DNA from 3 places in the Glutamicibacter sp. NPDC127525 genome. Region 2 is predicted to be linked to each of the others. Evidence: riboswitches for the same ligand, from Rfam matches in the RefSeq annotation. Region 2 holds a riboswitch; each other region holds the start of a gene.
What was found. Region 2 has a riboswitch for S-adenosylmethionine ahead of ACFVHU_RS11850 (ABC transporter ATP-binding protein). Riboswitches for the same ligand answer to the same signal wherever they lie in the genome.
Positions count from the first base shown of each region.

Region 1: another riboswitch for S-adenosylmethionine. It lies ahead of ACFVHU_RS13820 (acyl-CoA dehydrogenase family protein); the one in region 2 lies ahead of ACFVHU_RS11850 (ABC transporter ATP-binding protein).
Region 3: another riboswitch for S-adenosylmethionine. It lies ahead of ACFVHU_RS14435 (hypothetical protein); the one in region 2 lies ahead of ACFVHU_RS11850 (ABC transporter ATP-binding protein).

Region 1 covers NZ_JBHXVN010000005.1:307,440-311,940, reverse strand. Annotated here, with positions in the region: gene ACFVHU_RS13825 (acyl-CoA dehydrogenase family protein) at 1-543, opposite strand, end outside; gene ACFVHU_RS13820 (acyl-CoA dehydrogenase family protein) at 572-1,798, opposite strand; SAM riboswitch class I at 1,849-1,939, opposite strand; gene ACFVHU_RS13815 (SdpI family protein) at 2,214-2,588, shown strand; gene ACFVHU_RS13810 (GntP family permease) at 2,664-4,025, opposite strand; gene ACFVHU_RS13805 (CdaR family transcriptional regulator) at 4,317-4,501, opposite strand, start outside.
Region 2 covers NZ_JBHXVN010000004.1:320,608-325,108, reverse strand. Annotated here, with positions in the region: gene ACFVHU_RS11855 (aliphatic sulfonate ABC transporter substrate-binding protein) at 1-723, opposite strand, end outside; gene ACFVHU_RS11850 (ABC transporter ATP-binding protein) at 809-1,630, opposite strand; SAM riboswitch class I at 1,636-1,737, opposite strand; SAM riboswitch class I at 2,005-2,096, shown strand; gene ACFVHU_RS11845 (acyl-CoA dehydrogenase) at 2,112-3,443, shown strand; gene ACFVHU_RS11840 (LLM class flavin-dependent oxidoreductase) at 3,501-4,501, shown strand, end outside.
Region 3 covers NZ_JBHXVN010000006.1:51,286-55,786, reverse strand. Annotated here, with positions in the region: gene ACFVHU_RS14450 (hypothetical protein) at 10-426, opposite strand; gene ACFVHU_RS14445 (helix-turn-helix domain-containing protein) at 564-1,130, opposite strand; gene ACFVHU_RS14440 (DinB family protein) at 1,267-1,854, shown strand; SAM riboswitch class IV at 1,922-2,035, shown strand; gene ACFVHU_RS14435 (hypothetical protein) at 2,052-2,318, shown strand; gene ACFVHU_RS14430 (VIT1/CCC1 transporter family protein) at 2,374-3,477, shown strand; gene ACFVHU_RS14425 (LOG family protein) at 3,541-4,501, opposite strand, start outside.

The DNA of each region.
Region 1 (4,501 bases), on a different contig from region 2:
GACTGCGGCGATCACGCGCTTTCCGGTGTCGGTGCGCTCTGCGTAGGTATCGAGCCAGTCGGCGAAGATCGAGCCGGTGGAGTAGTACTTGGTGCCGTTGAGCTTGAATCTTCCCTCGCCGTCCGGGGTGACCTTGGTGATCACGTCCCCGACCTTGACGGTGCCGACCTCGGTCCAGGAGTTGCCCACCAATTCTCCCGCCACGAAGCGGGCCAGCCACTTGTCGCGCCCCGGACCGGGGGCCGCAACCAGACGGTCCTCGACGAAGGCGAAGTGCGCGCGCAGCGCTTGGGCAATATTGGAATCCGCCGCCGCGAGATCCACGAAGAGCTCGAAGAGTTCGGGCAGCGTAGCGCCGGCACCCCCGTGCGATTCCGGGACCCGAACCGCGCCAAAGCCAGCAGCGGCCAGGTCCGCGACCTGCTGGTAGGGCAATTCGCCGGTGCGGTCGCGTTCAGCTGCACCCTGCGCAATGCGCGCGAAGAGCGGTGCGAAGCGGTTTTTGAGGCCTGCGAGTCGATTGCCAGTTGCAAGTACAGTCATCGTTCAGTCCAATCCGGGAGAAGTTTTCTTAGGTGTACAGCGAGAGCGGCTGGGACTCTCCGCGCAGGAAGTAGGCGCCGACCTCGATCTTCTTGTAGTCCACTGGGTCGTGCAGCGAATGGGTGCGCACATTGCGCCAGTACAGGTCCAGACCCACCGAGTTCGCAGTCGAAGATGAACCGGTCACCTCGAAGATCCGGTTCGCCACCTCCACTCCCACCTCAGTGGAGACCACCTTGGCTTCAGCAATTTCCACGGCCAACGCCGCTCGTTCGGGCTGGGTGACTTCCCCGGCCTTCGAGAGCAGGGCATCGAATTTCCGGCCCAGCTTCTCGGTCAGCGCCGCCACTGCTGCGGTGCGGGCTTTGAGCTCTCCGACGGTGCGCTGGAAGATCGGGTCCTGCGAGTAGGTCTCTGCCTGCGAGAACAGCCAGGCGTTCTTGCGGCCCAGCAAGATCTGCTTGCCGCGCTCCAGTGCTCCCTGGGCGATGCCCAGGTAGAAGTTGGCGAAGGCCAACTGGATACCGGGGGTAAGCAGGGTGGAGACCGGTTCATCGGTGACGAATCCCAGCAAGTCCCCTGCTTCGAGCCGCACGTTGTGGAACTTCAAGGAATTCGACGCGCTCAGCCGCTGTCCCAGGTAGTCCCAGTCGTCAACGATTTCCAAGCCATCGATATCGCGTGGCAGAACCAACGCGAGAATCTGCCCGTCGTATTCTCCGCCCTGGACCAGCGCGTTGATGACGATGACCTCGCCAACACCGGAACCCGTGGAGAATCGCTTGGCTCCATTCAGTCGGTAGCCGTCCCCTTCGGCGCTCAGCGTCAAATCCGGATCAACTGGATTCACCGAATCGCCCCAGAGCCAGCCACCTTCCACGGTGCGCTGCCACCATGCCCCTTGCGCTTCTGCTGGGGCGTAGAACGCAATGCCGGACTGGTTGATGTAGTGGTAAGCCAGCAACTGCGAGATGGAGCCATCAGCTGCGGCCAGTATGCGGACCGCTTCGAAAGCCGTTTCCCAATGGGCTCCGGCTCCGCCGAATTCTGCAGGCACCAAGAGATTGAGCAACCCGGCTTCGCGCAGCAGCTGCACTTCGGCGAAAGGCTGGGCGTTCTTTCGGTCGCGTTCGAGCGCGTCAGCCGCCAGCTTGTCAGCTACTTGCTGGGCGACGTCGCGCCAATGAGCCAGTTCAGCTTCATCAGCAGTGCCGGTGTAGGGCACGCGCGGCAATTGGGTATCCAGTACAGTCATCTTCGTTCTCCTCTTGGGCTATGGATTCCGAAGGATGCAGAAAATCTGCGGATCCATCGAACCTGGCGTTAGCACTACCTGCGGAGTGCAGGCTTGCTGCGGCGTCTCGGAGCCAGGTCTCTCAGCCGCTCTGGATGGGTTGTGCTCCGAGTCAAGCATTGCTGGCAGGTCCTCGGGAAGGGCGCTGTCATGCGGAGGAACAGCAGGACAAAATACGTCATCTTCGCGCCTTCGCCCTGCCGGAAAACGGGCGGATAAGACGTCATATGACCTTCGCATGACGCAATTGGCATGCCGGAACTGGATCTCAAGAGCGTTCCCGCAGGCATCGATTGGGAACACAGCGTGGATCAGGGCACTTCCATGCGACCGCATAGAATGGCCATTCAAGATCAATCGGCAGAAGAGGCGGCAAGTGGATCCAGCAGGCGTGATTGCCTTCATGTTCGGGTTGCTGAGCATAACGCTGGTCGCAGCGTTCCTCGCCCCGATGGCACGGGACCGGAAGCTCGCTCGCAATGCGGCGATCGGCATCAAGACGCGCCACACCTTGGCCAGCGATGACGCCTGGTTCGCCGGGCATCAGCAGGCTGCGCCCCTGCTTGCCGCGGCTTCCTGGGCCGGTTGGGCGGCATTGGCCAGCGCAGCAGTTCTCTGCCTGCTGGGCCAATTCGGTTTCGCCTTCGCCGCGACCGGAACCGGCTACCTGGCCGCCATCGCGTTGCTGGTGATCTCGACTGCCACAGCGAATAAGGCCGCGCGGAGCTTCCCGGCGGCAGGCCTAGGCTAATCCAGTACTGCTTAAAGCAACGGATCGCGCCATCTGCTGATGGCGCGATCCGTTGCTTTCTTGGAAGGCGTGCTGCTAAAGCAGTACGGCTCCCAGGACCAGTACAGTCAGGAACCCCGCGGTGCCCTGGATGGCGGTAGCCACGCTCAGGGTCTTGTAGGCGGTGATCACCGGAATCCGGCTGAGCTGCGAGACGACCCAGAAGTAGGAGTCGTTGGCGTGCGAGACAACCATCGCACCGGCGCCTACTGCCAATACGGATAGCACCATGCCCAGCTCCGAACCCAAGCCCAGGGAGCCGAGCATCGGAGCGACCAGCGCGGAAGTGGTCACCATTGAGACGGTGGACGAGCCCTGGGCGGACTTCAGTGCAGCGGCGATCAGGAATGGCACAGCCAGGCCCAAGCCCAGTCCGCTGAGTGAATCCGAAAGAATCGTGGTCAGATCCGACGCGGCCAGGACCGCGCCGAAGCCGGCGCCGGCACCGGTGATCAGCAAGATCGGAGCAGCGGTGCGTACAGCTTCGTTCATCTGCTCATTGAAGACCGCCAGCTTGCTGCCACCGCTCAAAAGAAAAGTCGCGGAGATCAAGCCGAAGATCAGCGCAATAACCGGCGTCCCCAGGAAGGAAAGGATTTCCAGGGCAGCGCCTTCGCCCATCGGGTGCGAGGGCAGCTTCGCAATGGATGCGGCACAGATCAGCACCAGCGGAACCAGGATCGGCATGAAGGCCAGCGCCGGGCTGGGCAATTTTCCGAAGCTTGCACGCAGCTGCTCATAGTCGAGTTCGGAGATGTCATTGTGGTCGTCGCTTGGCAACGGGGTCCATTGGGACTTGTTGAAGCGGCTGGCGTAGGCCAAGCCGGCAAGTGCCGAGATGGCCGCAACGGGCAATCCGACAGCGATGATCAAGCCCAGGTTATCGGCAATGCCGATGCTTTCGGCTGCGGCCAGCGGGCCCGGAGTTGGAGGCACCATGGTGTGGGTCGCGTACAGGCCGGTCATCAGGGCGATGGAAGTTGCCAGCCCAGAGACCCCGGTACGCAGGGTGATGGCTTTGCGCAGCGAGTTGAGCACCACGTATCCCGAGTCGCAGAAGACCGGAATGGAAACGATGTAGCCGATAATCGATAGCGTCAGGTTGGGGAACCGGGTACCGAGGACCTTGATCAGCGCATCTGCCATGGAGATCGCGGCGCCGGATTTCTCCAGGATGACACCGATCATTGTTCCGAACAGGATCACCAGTCCGATATTTCCCATGGTGCTGCCGAAAGCCGTGGTGACCGTCGAAGCCACGTCGGCCAGCGGAATCCGGTAGGCGAAGGCCGCCAGGATAGCGGCGCCAACGAGGGCGAGAAATGGGCTGATCTTCAGGCGTCCTGTGACCATCACGATGGCCACAACAAGGATCAGCAGAACAAGCAGTTCGTACACGGCGGGTTGGCTCCTTTGCCAATATCGGTAGTTCTCTGCGTCCAGCCCGCAATGGCTCAACGGGTGGACCAGCCCTGTCGGCAAAGCCGCTCAAGGCTTTGCCCGTTGGGCTAGATGCCACCGTGCCACCCCGGTTTCGGGCGCAAAGATCGATCATCCTGCCAATACTAGGAAAAGTGACCCCGAATACCTATGGGCACACGACCACATTTGCCTGGGTTCGAAAGAGCCAATGTGTGCAAACACCCCACCCTTCCCAGCCCCGGCGCCAGCTCCCCTCGTTTCCAGGGCCTAGAAAACATGCAGCTGGCCCAAGGCCACTCTCGCGTAGATGGCATGCTGGAGTTTCAGGGATTCGCTGGACCGCCGAATATCGACGCCGCTGACCTGGCTTATCCGCTCAAGTCTTTGCACCAAGGTATTGCGGTGAATATGCAGATCCGTGGCCGCTTGGCTCATCGAAGCAGCTGTCGCAA
Region 2 (4,501 bases):
GACAACGAGCTGGGCGAGTTCGGGGCTCTGCTCGATGAAGTCTTCGCGAGCGTTCAGCGCACCGTAGGTGTTGAAATCCAAGTTCCGGTAAACCAGTTGCGCGCCGTCTTTTTCGGCAGCGGCCATGATCGGATCCAAACCGCTCCAGGCATCAACCGAGCCGTTGGCCAGGGCGGTACGTCCATCGGCATGCTGGAGGTTCTGCAGCTTGATGTCAGCTTCACTCAAGCCCGCGGATTCCAGCGCCTGCAGCAGGAAGAAGTATGGATCGGTGCCCTTCGTAGCGGCCACGGTCTTGCCCGCCAGATCTTCAACGGACTCGATTTTCGAGTCCCTATCCACTACCAGGGCCGCCCATTCCGGCTGCGAATACAGTGCGATGGTCTTGATGGGTGCACCGTTCGAACGGTTCAGGAGCGCAGCGGAACCGGCTGTGGAACCAACATCGATTGCGTCGGCGCGAAGAGCTTCATTGGCCTTGTTGGAACCTGCGGACTGGATCCATTCGACATTTACGCCCTGCTCCTTGGCGGCTGCTTCCAACCATCCCTTTTCCTTGAGTACCAGGCTCAGCGGGTTGTAAGTGGCAAAGTCGATGGACAGGGTCTGACCATCCGAGGAGGCTGTAGCGTTTTCGCCAGCACAGCCGGTCAGGGCAACTGCGCCAACGATCAAGGCGGCGGCGGACAATGCAGTGCGGCGGGTGAGACGGTTCAAAAGCATGGAGAATCCTAGAATTGTGCGTGCAAGCGGTGTAGGTGAAAAGGCAAAGGGGACGAATGGTTCGGGACCCACGGCGTGGCCGGGACTAATGGTTGGTTGGGTCGACGCCGAGCAGGCGCAATAGGTGCAGGCGATCTGCAACGAACTTTTCATCGGTATGCCGGCGTGGATGCCCAGCTGAGATGGACAGATCTTCGATGACGCCCGCTGCACTATGCCCAGCGCCTCGCCCCAGAACAATCACGCGGTCAGCCAGAGTCAACGCCTCGTCCACATCATGGGTCACCATGAGAACGGTGGTGGGGAACGATGCGTGAATCGAGAGCAGCAGATCCTGCATCTTCAAGCGTGTCAGCGCATCGAGGGCGCCAAAGGGTTCATCAAGAAGCAATACACCCGGGCGCCGAGCCAGCGCGCGAGCCAGCGAAACCCGCTGCGCCATGCCTCCGGAGATCTCGCGTGGGCGCAAGCTGGCTGCATGGCTCAGACCGGTCAGCTCGATCAACTCCTCGATCAGCGCGTTGCCGGAGCGCTTATCGGTTTCCGGTGCCAGGCCCAGTGCAATGTTCTGGCGAACCGAGCGCCATGGCAGCAGCCGGGGCTCCTGGAAAGCAACGGCGCATAACTCGTTGATGCCGGTGACCTCGCGGGTGCCGGTGCGGATGGTGCCGGTGGTGGGGTGGTCCAAGCCCGATACTGAACGCAGCAGCGTGGATTTTCCGCAACCGCTGGCTCCAAGAATGGCCACGACTTGACCTGCCGGAATTTGCAGGTTGATATCGGCCAGGACGGTGCGGCTTTCCATCTTGGTGGTGAAGGTCCGCGACACGTTGCTGAACTGCACGTCCAGGGCGCTTGAAGCTGAGACAACGGGAGCTGCCTCGGGCGCTGCAAAGGAAAGAGTCATGTTCATCTCCATCGGTCCTGGCGGTAGCACCGGCCTGCAGAGCAAAACTCCAAAGGTGGTTGCTGCGGCGTCAACGAGCCAGATCTCTAGGCCGCTCGGGATGGTTACGTGTCCATTACAACGAGTCGAACGATTTGAACGCAAATCTCGCGTAATATGAAAAAATCTTCGACAACTACGTCACATTGCCCAGAAATTTCGTTATTTATTTTATTGCAGGCCGGTTTGCTCGACATTAAGCAAAACTTTGCAACTCATCTTCGGCAGGACACGGAATAGGCTGTGAAATTTGAAGATGGGCACTGCCGGCACTGGGACGAAATGTGACTTCGCGGGTTGGAATCACCGGTTTATTACCGTTACAAATGAATTACGACCCATCCAGAGCGGCTGAGAGATCTGGCTCCACGACGCCGCAGCAACCACCCCAATAGCGGGACGGTGCTACCGCCAGGACCGATGGAAAGAATTGAGAACCCTGATGCCTATTGGTGAATCGCACAATGCCCTCGGACTGGACTTCAACCAGCTCAGTGACCCTTCGCAGGCCACCGCAATGGACCTGGACAAGTTTGAAGAACAGTTGCCGACTAGGCAATTGCTGAAAATCACCCCCGGACCAAGTGCGGATGAGCAATACGACCGGCTGGCCGAAATCTTCCGTCCCGTTTTTGCGCAGATCGCCGCAACCGCCAAGGACCGCGACTTGAACCGCGTGCTTCCTTTCGAGCAGGTAGGCCTGCTGAATCGCGAGCGCTTCGGTGCGTTGCGCCTTTCCGTTGCCGACGGGGGCTATGGTGCACGGCTGGTGGATGTCTTCCGCTTGCTCATCGAGCTTTCCGAGGCGGACTCCCACGTAGGCCAGCTGTGGCGCGCGCATATCGCATTCGTTGAGAATGTCTTGGTGCTGGACGACGAAGAACTGCGCAAGAAGTGGGTCGCTCGCATCGCTGCCGGGCAGATTATCGGCAACGCCTACACCGAACGCGGTGGCAACGCCCTGGGCACCTTGAACACCAAGGCCAGCGTCTTGGATGGACGCTGGGTGATCGACGGTGAAAAGTACTACTGCACCGGCACCATTTTTGCCGACTGGACCACCGTTGCGGTGGCCCACCCGGAGCTCGCCGGCCGCCAGATCGCCGTGGTCTCCACCCAGCGCAGCGGCGTCAAGATCCTCGACGACTGGGATGGGTTCGGCCAGGGCCTCACCGGAACCGGCACCACCGAATTCCACCAGGTCCCGGTGGATTGCTTCATGCCGCAGCAGACCAATGACTCCGAAGCGGCGATCTTCCAGCTGGTGCTCATGGCCGTGCAGGCGGGCATCGCCCGCGCCGCACTGAACGACCTGCGTCACGCGGTGCAGGCGCGCACCCGCATCTTCACCACTGGAACCGGGGTGCCGGTATACCAGGAACCCCAGGTCCTCCAGCTGGTGGGCGAAGTTTCCGCGGAGTCCTTCGCTGCCGACTCCGTGGTGATCGGCGCAGTCCTTGAAGTTGAAGCCGCCTTGGGCGATCCGGGACTGAACGACGAGGAACGCTACGCAGTATGCGAGCTGGCCGCCAACCGCGCGCAAACCGTGGTGCAGCCACTGGCCATCGGCGTGACCAGCAAGCTCTTCGACGCACTGGGCGCCTCTTCCACCAGAAGCGGCTGCAACCTGGACCGGCACTGGCGCAATGCGCGCACCATCGCCACGCATAACCCGGCGATCTACAAGGCGCGCATCGTCGGGGACTACGAGATCAATGGGGTCCAGCCGCAACGGCTGTCCGTCACCGGCGAGGATTCGACCCAGCGGGCCTGAGGGCCTGCGACGCACACCAGCAACTTTCCACGATTACCAACCTATGGGGGCAAAGCCATGAGCGAGAACAAGCGCGAGATCCTATTCAACGCATTCGACATGAACTGCGTGGTGCACCAGTCGCCGGGCCTGTGGCGCCATCCGCAGGACAAGGCCTCGACCTACAAGACCCTGGGCTACTGGACCCACCTGGCCAAGGTGCTGGAAAAGGGGAAGTTCGACGGGCTGTTCCTTGCCGACGTGCTGGGCACCTACGACGTGTACAAGGGCACCAACGTGACCCCGCTGGGCTCCGGCGCGCAGGCGCCGGTCAACGACCCGATGATGCTGGTTTCCGCCATGGCCGCTGTGACCGAGAACCTCGGCTTCGGCGTCACCGCAGGTACCGCCTATGAGCACCCGTACGCTTTCGCCCGCCGCTTGGCCACCCTGGACCACCTGACCAACGGCCGCGTGGGCTGGAATGTCGTCACCGGCTACCTGCCATCGGCGGCCCGCAATATGGGCCAGGAAGACCAGATGGAGCACGACGAGCGCTACAACCACGCCGATGAGTACCTCGAGGTGGTCTACAAGCTGCTCGAAGGCTCGTGGGAAGACGACGCGGTGCAGAACAACAAGGCCACCGGCGTCTACACCGACCCGGCCAAGGTGCACCCGATCGAGCACGAAGGCAAGTACTTCAAGGTTCCGGGCATCGCCATCACCGAGCCGTCCACCCAGCGCACCCCGGTGATCTACCAGGCCGGCGCCTCCAAGCGCGGCACCGAGTTCGCCGCAACGAACGCCGAAGCGATCTTCGTCAATTGCCCCACCCGCGACCTGCTGAAGGAAGCGGTCAGCAAGATCCGTGACGCTGCCGAGGCCGCCGGGCGTGGCCGCTACGACATCAAGGTCTTCGCCATGCAGACCATCATTACCGCCGAAACCACCGAACTTGCCCAGGCGAAGTTCCAGGACTACAGCTCCTACGTGGATATCGAGGGATCGCTCGCACTGCTGTCGGGCTGGACCGGCATCGACATGTCCGTCTACGGCCCCGACGATGTCATCGGCGA
Region 3 (4,501 bases), on a different contig from region 2:
ATCAGGAGGCTAGGCCTCGCCGGAGCGCTTCTTGCTGGCTTTCACCAGCGCGCGGTCGACCTCGTGAATGCCCAGGCAGAAGCCTGCGGACATGACCAGCGATTTGATAGTCAGTTCGGAAAGGTCATCAGCTACGTACACCAGCTGGATCGGTCCGGCCAGGACCAGCAGGACACCTGTCCACAGCACATACGCCCACGAGGTGCGCGCCTGCGCCATCAGCGGGAAGCGTGCACGTCGGCGAATCGTTCGCACGCCAATGGTGACAATGACGACGGCCAGAATCGCTGCGCCAATGAAGAAGAAATTGCGTTGGGTGCGGATCCAGGTCAAGGTGGTGCCAATAAGAACGCCGAAAAGTATCGAAGCCCACCAGCTGATACTGCGCAGTTGATCTTGCGCAGCGGTTGGTTCGCCTGTCCTCACGCCTCTCCCATCACTCATCGTTCCGAGCGCCCCGAAACAACGCATCGTTCCTAGAATACGCGGTTCATCTCCCCGCAGACGAACGCGCAGCCGCACCGCTCATGCCGTGCCCTGGCAGCAGGCGCATGGGCTTGGCGTCATGAGAGGATCAGCGTCCAGGTAACCACAGCTACCTCATCAGAATCGTTTTCCCAGCTATGCGGTTCACGCCCGGGGAAGGTTATCGTATCGCCTGCTTCGAGTTCTACGCGCTGATCTGGCAATACCAGGATGAATTTTCCCGCGATCACGTGCAGCACTTCCAGCTCGCAATCCACCGAATACAGTTCTGCTTCACCGGTGCCCTTGGGCGCAATCTCAGCGCGAATCATCTGCACCCGCTTCTCGCTGCGTGGCGTAACCAGCTGCTCCGTGATGCCGTCGCCGCCCAGGGAAACACGGGGAGCCTGCTCCAGGCGGACCAGTTTCGTTTCTGGAACCTCGAAGAGGGTACCTACTTCCATGCCCAGCACTTCGCACAACCGCAAAAGGGTCGAAACCGAAGGGCTGGTCAGGTCGCGCTCGACACGTGAGAGGAAACCTTTGGTCAGTCCGGATAGCTCGGCGACCTGGTCAATGGTCATGCGCTGGGTCTGGCGCACCCCGCGCAGCCTCGCACCGATGTTGATCGCAGCACCGGTTGGTTCAACTGGCAAGGTTTTCATCGTTTGGCTCCATCGACGTTTTTTGCAGCAACTACAACCGCAACCACTTTGGCTTCAAGGCCTGCGGGGCAAGTTTACCAATGGTAAACACACGGCGCCCCTACCGCGGACCCACCACGGTCACTAGACTCTGTCCATGGACAGCACCAAGGACAAGCTCTGCGGGTACCTGAACGACGCACGCGAGAATGCGATCTTCAAGGCAGAAGGCCTCGCCGAGCACCTGGCCCGCACCCCGCTCACCCCTACGGGCACCCATATTCTGGGTGTACTGCACCATTTGGCGATCAATGAATACGAATATTTCGGCACCTGCCTCAAGCGCAAGGCCAATGACCGCTACGTTCGCGAGTTCATAGCTCCGCATGATCCCGACGCGGATTTCCTTCCGCCAGCAGACATGCGCGCGCAACAGCTGATCGGCCTCTATCGGAAAGCCATCGCCTTCGCCGATGAGGCCATCAGCACCCTGCCCCTGGACAGCCCCGTAGAGGTACCGTGGTGGGGGCCAGCCGGGAATACCACCTTGGATCACCTGCTCATCCATGCGCTCGCCGAGACCTCCCGCCATGCAGGGCATTTGGACATTATTCGCGAGCAGCTCGATGGCCGTGCTGGCTGGACCGCGCAACTGGATTTGCTGCCCGATTACACCGCTGGGCAATGGGCGGAACAACGCGAGAAGCTGCAGCAACTGGCCGATGCCTTTGCCCCGGGCAGCTGACCCGCAGTCATATTACGCATTCTGACTTCACCGGGCCCTGCCGCCGGCGGTACCATCGGAAATGTTGCTTCACGAGACGCGGCGCCAAGCTCCGACTGGCCGCGCACCAACCCCAAGTTCATGGGTGGTTCGGATGAGGAAGCGGTCCGCGCATCAACAGGTGCACGGGCAAGAGCTCGCAAGAGAGTTGACGTCCCATGGCATATCCGATTCTGCCCGTCATCGACCGCCAGACCGGCCAAGTGCAGTTCAAGGCCGAAGGCCGCTGGCGCACCCGCTACGTTGCAGATCCGCTCAGGCTCGAACAGCTCATTGCCCGTTGCGCCCGCAGGCCGACCTTCGATCCGGCCACATCTGAATTGCTGCTGGTGGTGCCAGTCGCCGGAGATCCTGCGGGCAAGCGATTTGCTTTTAGTCTTGCCAAATTCCCAAGTGCAGGAGCCCTGACTAAACTGGGTAGTTGATCCGATCCACGGGTTTCATTGGGAAACTCCATGTTCCAGGAGAGTCATCTTCGCGATGCCACAGCACTCAGCAACCGAACCTACCAAAGCGCAGATCCAGCGATGGCGCAAGTATCTCGCTGATGAAGTCGCAGAAGGCTCCATCTACCGGGCCCTCGCGGAAAAGAAAACCGGGCAGGAACGGCAAATCCTGCTGGGCCTGGCAGAGGCGGAAGCACGCCACGAATCCCACTGGCGCGTCCTGCTCGGCGAACATGTCAAGGAAGTCCGCCCGTCGCTGCGCCGCACCATGCTGCGTTTCCTGGCATTGCATTTCGGTTCGGTCTTCGTCCTGGCCATGGCCCAGCGCTCCGAGAGCAGTTCGCCCTACCGCGATGACAAGGACGCCACCGCGCAGATGGCGGCCGACGAACAGGTCCACGAAGAAGTCGTTCGCGCGCTTGCTACAGCAGGCCGTGCGCGCCTTTCGGGCAACTTCCGTGCTGCGGTCTTCGGCGCCAACGACGGGCTGGTTTCCAATCTCGCTTTGATCATGGGCATCGGTGCGACCGGTGTTTCAGCGACCTTCGTGCTGTTCTCCGGCATTGCCGGCTTGCTGGCCGGTGCACTGTCCATGGCAGCTGGCGAATACGTTTCGGTGCGTTCCCAGCGCGAGCTGCTGACAGCTTCACGCCCAACCCAGGTCACGCTGACAGCGGCCCCGAACCTTGATCTGGACGCCAACGAGCTGCTGCTAATCTATAAGGCCCGCGGCATGAGCGATGAAGATGCCGAGCACCGGGCCGCCGAACGCATGGGCCTGTTCACCTGCGATTGCAACCCCGACTTCTCGCTGAACCCAGAGGGTCGCGGCGAAGAACTTGAGAAGGAGCACCAGGAGCTGGGTTCGGCCACCGGTGCGGCGGCCACCTCGTTCTTCCTCTTTGCTTCCGGTGCTGTGGTGCCGATCCTGCCGTATATCCTTGGCCTGTCCGGCATGACCGCGATCATCGTCTCGGTAGTCCTGGTGGGCGTGGCCCTGATGATCACCGGAGGGATCGTGGGACTGCTTTCCGGGGCCTCCCCGCTCAAGCGCGGCCTGCGCCAGCTAGCCATCGGCTGGGGCGCAGCGGCCATCACCTACTGCTTGGGCCTGATCTTCGACGTCAGCATCGGATAGCAGCCTGCTGCGAATCGAATGCCGGTACAGCTTTGGCTGTACCGGCATTTTCCATGCCGTGCTCTAGCTGTTCTCCGGCCGCCGGGTACGCCGGCGCAGGGTTTGCATGCTCTGGATGAACTCCATCGCTTCTTCGGCGGTTTCCACCAGAGCAATCTTCTGTTCCATGACACGGTCCTTGGCCAGGGCCTGAAGCAGCGGCCAAGCAGGCAGATCCCTCGTCCAATAGTCCTTGCCGATCAGCACCATCGGCACCACGCGAGCACCGGTAGCGTAGTAGTTTTCGCAGGCATCCTGGAAGATTTCCTGCACCGTGCCGGCGGCCCCGGGCAGAACTACCAGCCCGCCGTTGGACTGCTCCAGCAGAATCGCTTCACGAATGGAATTGGTGAAGAACTTGGCAATCTGGGTGGCAAACAGATTCGGCGGCTCATGGCCGTAGAACCAGGTTGGCACGCCCAGGGACTGCCGCTGGCTCGGGAAACGCTCCTTGACCATCAGCGCAGTTCTCGCCCAGCCGGTGCGCTGATGGATCGCATCTGGCGCTTCGGCCAGCATCTGCAATGCCGTAGCGACATCTTCTGGTCCGTAATCGGCCAGCCACGCACCGGCATTGGCGGCTTCCATTGCGCCGGGGCCTCCACCGGTGGCGACCGCGTAGCCGGCCCGGGTAATCATGCGCCCAAGCTCCAAAGCTTGCGCATACTGCGCAGTGCCCCGGCTCATCGCATGCCCGCCCATCACCCCGATAATCGGGGTTTCCTTGAACGTGCCCTCGTACACCGCCGAGACCAGCGCCTGGCCAATGTGGTGATCATGCAGGGTTCTTGCCAGCGCATTGCTATCGCTATCGGAATTCACCGCTGCATGCTGCTGGGAGTACGCGTAGATCTTCGCATCAGGCACATGCTCGTAGGTCTGCGTCCGGATCCCCGAGTACAACTCATGCGGCGAATACAAGCCGCGAGCCACCGTCTCGAAGGGAAGCTCCTCCCCCGAGCTCATGCACAGCCCGCCAGTGGCT